DNA from 2 places in the Pseudomonas sp. P108 genome. Region 2 is predicted to be linked to the other one. Evidence: riboswitches for the same ligand, from Rfam matches in the RefSeq annotation. Region 2 holds a riboswitch; the other holds the start of a gene.

Region 1 (2,199 bases), 860 kb from region 2:
TTTTTCAAACGCCAAAAAGGAACCAAAAGGCTTTGCCCCTGGCGTACGGCACTTCGCTTAGGCTCAGTGTTCCCTCGCTACGGTGTCCATCCGGGGGCATCGCCTACGGTTTGCTTCGCTGCACCTCCTCTCGATGAATGCGGCTGCGCCGCACGGCGCTGCGCGCCTACCCCCGGATGAACACCTTCGCTCGGCCTGCCGAAGGGGCAAAAGATCAAAAGCCAAAGCCAAAGCCAAAGCAGGATCAAAAACCAGATCAAGAGCCCCTCACCCTAGCCCTCTCCCCAAGGGAGAGGGGACTGACCGAGGTGTTTGGGAGAGCTACGCCGACGTGCGATACCGAGTTGAACTCAAGCTTTGAAAAGCCCAAAAATCGGCCCCCTCTCCCTCGGGAGAGGGCTGGGGTGAGGGGAAGCACCACCACAAATCCAAAGCCGACCACGCCCCGCTCTTCACCACTCAATAGGCCGAGTGTCAGCTCGCCTGCTCTTGATCTTGATCCACGGGCGACGTCGGAAGGCTGAGTGGAGGGATTGATCCGGGCGTGGGAGCGTAGCGACCGTTTGGCGCAGCCAAACACAGCGAGAGGAGGTGCAGCGAAGCAAACCGTAGGCGCTGCGCCCGGATCGATCCCGGAGCGAAGGAACCCCGAGCCCCAGCGAGCGGGCCGCACGCAGGAGCAAGCCTTTTTGGTTACTTTTTCGGCGTCTGGAAAAAGTGACCCGCCGTAAGGGCGGAACCCTAATCAGCCACACCCGCAGCAACGGATATACACCCAAAAATTGACCAAAACCCCACCCCCATGCTCTCCTACACACCTTGTTACGGGTGCCCTTCACAGGGTGAAACGGGAAACCGGTGAATCATGTGCTTTACTCAGAGCCATGTCAGTCCGGTGCTGCCCCCGCAACGGTAAGCGAGCGAAGCGTCAAAACCACTGTGTCTGTACGGCATGGGAAGGTGACGCTTGCAGGTCGGCCTGACGCCAACCCCTCGTGAGCCCGGAGACCGGCCCGCAACACACAGCCCGCACCTTGTGCGTCGCTGAACATAACAAACCCGCGGTGGGCGGGCGCTGTTCGAACCTCTGCGAGCCCGACCCGCAGGGGTTTTTATGCGCTCGATTCACCCACTGACATTCCAGAGGGAAGCGCCATGTCGATCATCAGCAGCACCGGCAGCAACACGGACAAAATCGCCAGCACCACCACCCTGAGCCAACGCCTGGCCGCCGCGATCTTCGCGTCGATCCTCGGCGCCAGCCTGGTCTACTTTGCCGGTTTCTCGCACATCGAAGCGGTGCACAACGCCGCCCACGATACCCGCCACAGCGCCGCGTTCCCGTGCCACTGAGACCTGTCGACATGATCAAGCGTATTGCGCAAACCGCAGGTTTCACCGGTCTGCTGGCCGCCCTGCTCCTCACCCTGCTGCAAAGTTTCTGGGTCTCGCCGTTGATCCTTCAGGCGGAAACCTTCGAGAAAGCCGAACCGGTCGCTGAAGTTCATGAACACGCCGCAGGCACCGCTGCGCACACCCACGATGCTGAAGCCTGGGAGCCGGAAGACGGTTGGCAGCGCGTGGTTTCGACCACTGGCGGCAACCTGGTGGTGGCGGTGGGTTTCGCCCTGATGCTCGCGGGCCTGTACACCCTGCGCGCACCGACCAAAACCTCGCAAGGCTTGCTCTGGGGCCTGGCCGGTTACGCGACATTCGTACTGGCACCGACGATGGGCCTGCCACCTGAATTGCCGGGCACTGCCGCTGCTGATCTGGCCTCGCGCCAGATGTGGTGGATCGGCACGGCCGCTTCGACCGCTGTCGGCCTGTCGTTGATTGCGTTCAGCCGTCACTGGCTGATGAAAATCCTCGGCGTGGCCATCCTTGCTGTGCCGCACGTAATCGGTGCCCCCCAGCCGCAAGTGCATTCGATGCTCGCTCCCGAGGCATTGGAAGCTCAGTTCAAAATCGCTTCGCAGTTGACCAACGTGGTGTTCTGGCTGGCCCTCGGCCTGATCAGCGCCTGGTTGTTCCGCCGCAAAAGCGATGGCCAATACCACGCATGACCGATGACAGCGCAGCGCCGACCTTCGTGATCGGCCTGGGCTGCCAGCGCGGCTGCCCGGCCAGTACGCTGCGCGCGTTACTTGATCAGGCGTTACAGGCTCATCGGATTGAGCTGCAAGCAGTCAAGGCCTT
Region 2 (2,199 bases):
GCGCAGTTGCGTGTAGAACGCGTGCGCTTCAGCCTTGTCGTTGTCGATAATCAGCACATCGTCCTGGCCCTTGAACCATTGGTTGTCGGTGCCGAACACCAACACATGGCCACCGGGCAATTCTGCTTTGCCTTCGGCCTGCACGCCCCAATCGGTGAAGCCCCAATAGTCGTTGTGGTTGATGACTTTGGTGCCGCCGCCGGCGATGTTGTTGACCCGGGTGTAGCGCGTGTCCCAGTCGTTGATATGGCCTTTGACGAAGTAGCTCAGACGCTCATTGATGGTCTGCTCGAAAGTCGCCGTGGCGATCTGCTGCACGCGGTCGTTGGTGGTCTTGTGATTGTCGACCGGACGGGCGAAGTCGAGGTTGGCGTCGGCGTATTGGTAGAACAGTTCCAGCCGTGCATCCTCGCCAAACGACTGAATCGCCTTGCCGCCGAAAATGGTGACTTCGTAGGCGCGGTTCTTCTCGCTGACGTTTTTCATGTCGCGGTTGCGATAGGGCTGGTAACCGTCGGAGACGTTGTGGCTGACGTACGCGAGCAAACCGAGATCGCCGAAACCGTTGCTGAAGATGTTTTCGACCCGAGCGTCTTCGGTGGTGCCGCCGAAGCTGTCGACGCCCAGATTCACCTCGCCGGAGGCTTTGCGCGATTGCGGGCTGCGGGTGACGATGTTGATCACGCCCGACACGGCTTGAGTGCCGAACAACAGGCTTTGGCCACCCTTGAGCACTTCAATGCGCTCGATGGCATTGGCCGGCAGGGTGTCCAGATAGAGGCCGCCGTACAGGCGATTGTTCAGGCGCACGCCGTCGAGCAGGATCAGCGTGTCGTCGTTGCGCCCGCCGAGCAGCGAATAGGTGCCGTAGTCGAACGGGCCGTTTTTCGGCGCAACATACAGGCCGGGAATAAACATCTGCATGACGCGGCTGACATCGGCACTGGGGCCAGCGCGCTCTATCTGTTCGCGGCTGACGATTTCGACCTTGCTGCCGAACTTCGCCATCTCGGCGACCGTGGTCGACTCCACCGACGGTGCGGAAACGATTTGCTGATTGAGTTCCAGCGGCGTGTCATCTGCCAGCAGCAGGGGACTGAACAAACAGCCGAACAGAAGGGTTGGAGCAGAAGTGTTGAAAGGTCGAATCATTGTCTTCTCGAAAAGGATCTTCGCAGAAGAGCATGCAGGAGAAGGCATCGCGCACAGCCAATACCGGCCCATGCCCGCCCACCGCAGGATTTTGCCAAACGAAATTCCAGGCCGGTCTCCGGGCTCGCGCGTATCGAGGCTTTCACCTTCCCATGGCCGAGTGGCCACAGTGGTCTATCGAAAGCATCACGCGCATACCGTTGCGGGGGCAGCACCGGACTTGTTCGAAAAGAACGTACCGGTTTCCCGTTTCACCCCATGCACGGCGGCATGGGACACCTGAAACTGGGCGGCATCTGAACATTCGAATGACCGTTCGTCAACTCGTCAATCCAGGTCCTCGACCCGCGAATTACCAACTTTCGAAATAACTACTAAGGTCTATAGCGGTCATCACAACGCAATATCGCGCGGCGTCGACAGGCGTGAGGGATACGCCTGGCACGCTGAACAGGGAGGTTCTCATGCAAGGTGCCAGCGGCCATCCTCACGGCGGGCACGCCCCGCATTTCATTCGTAACGCTTTACTGGTCGCCATGGCCAACACCCTGATGCTCGCAGACGTTCAGGCCGCGTGCGGGCCTTTGGCGGCGGGTGCCTACAACGTCTCGCAAACCTGTTTGCCTGCAGCCGGTGTCGATGCCTCGATCAGCACTCAGACGGGCACCACCATTACCACCACAGCCGGCTCTTCATTGAACAGTCGCGGCAACAACGCCAACGCGCTTACGGCGTCGGCGCCTACTGGACACACTTCGGCCCCTCCGGCTGGTATCTGGACGGCGTGTTGCAGGTCAACCGCTTCGACATCGAAGCCAAACCCAACGACCTGGCCAAACTGAAAACCCGTGGCTGGGGCTACACCGCGTCGCTGGAAAACGGCTACCCGTTCGAAGTCGACAAAGACTGGTACATCGAGCCGCAATTGCAGGCGATCTACAGCTACGTCGATCTGGACAGCAGTGATGACGTCGGCGCGAAAATTCGCTTCAAGGACGTGGATTCTTTGATCGGCCGCGCCGGCGTACGTATCGCCAAGGACTGGGA

Evidence for each region. A riboswitch is a leader RNA that binds a small molecule or an ion and turns the genes downstream of it on or off. The one in region 2 is predicted to bind cobalamin.
Region 1: linked by a shared signal. The riboswitch ahead of QOM10_RS12965 (CbtB domain-containing protein) and the one ahead of QOM10_RS16770 (TonB-dependent receptor) in region 2 are both predicted to bind cobalamin.

What each region holds. Positions count from the first base shown of each region.
Region 1 is NZ_CP126691.1:2,957,460-2,959,658, reverse strand. Features, by position in the region: cobalamin riboswitch at 810-1,032, shown strand; gene QOM10_RS12965 (CbtB domain-containing protein) at 1,156-1,353, shown strand; gene QOM10_RS12960 (CbtA family protein) at 1,365-2,066, shown strand; gene QOM10_RS12955 (cobalamin biosynthesis protein) at 2,063-2,199, shown strand, end outside.
Region 2 is NZ_CP126691.1:3,822,437-3,824,635, reverse strand. Features, by position in the region: gene QOM10_RS16770 (TonB-dependent receptor) at 1-1,152, opposite strand, end outside; cobalamin riboswitch at 1,244-1,450, opposite strand; gene QOM10_RS16765 (autotransporter outer membrane beta-barrel domain-containing protein) at 1,727-2,199, shown strand, end outside.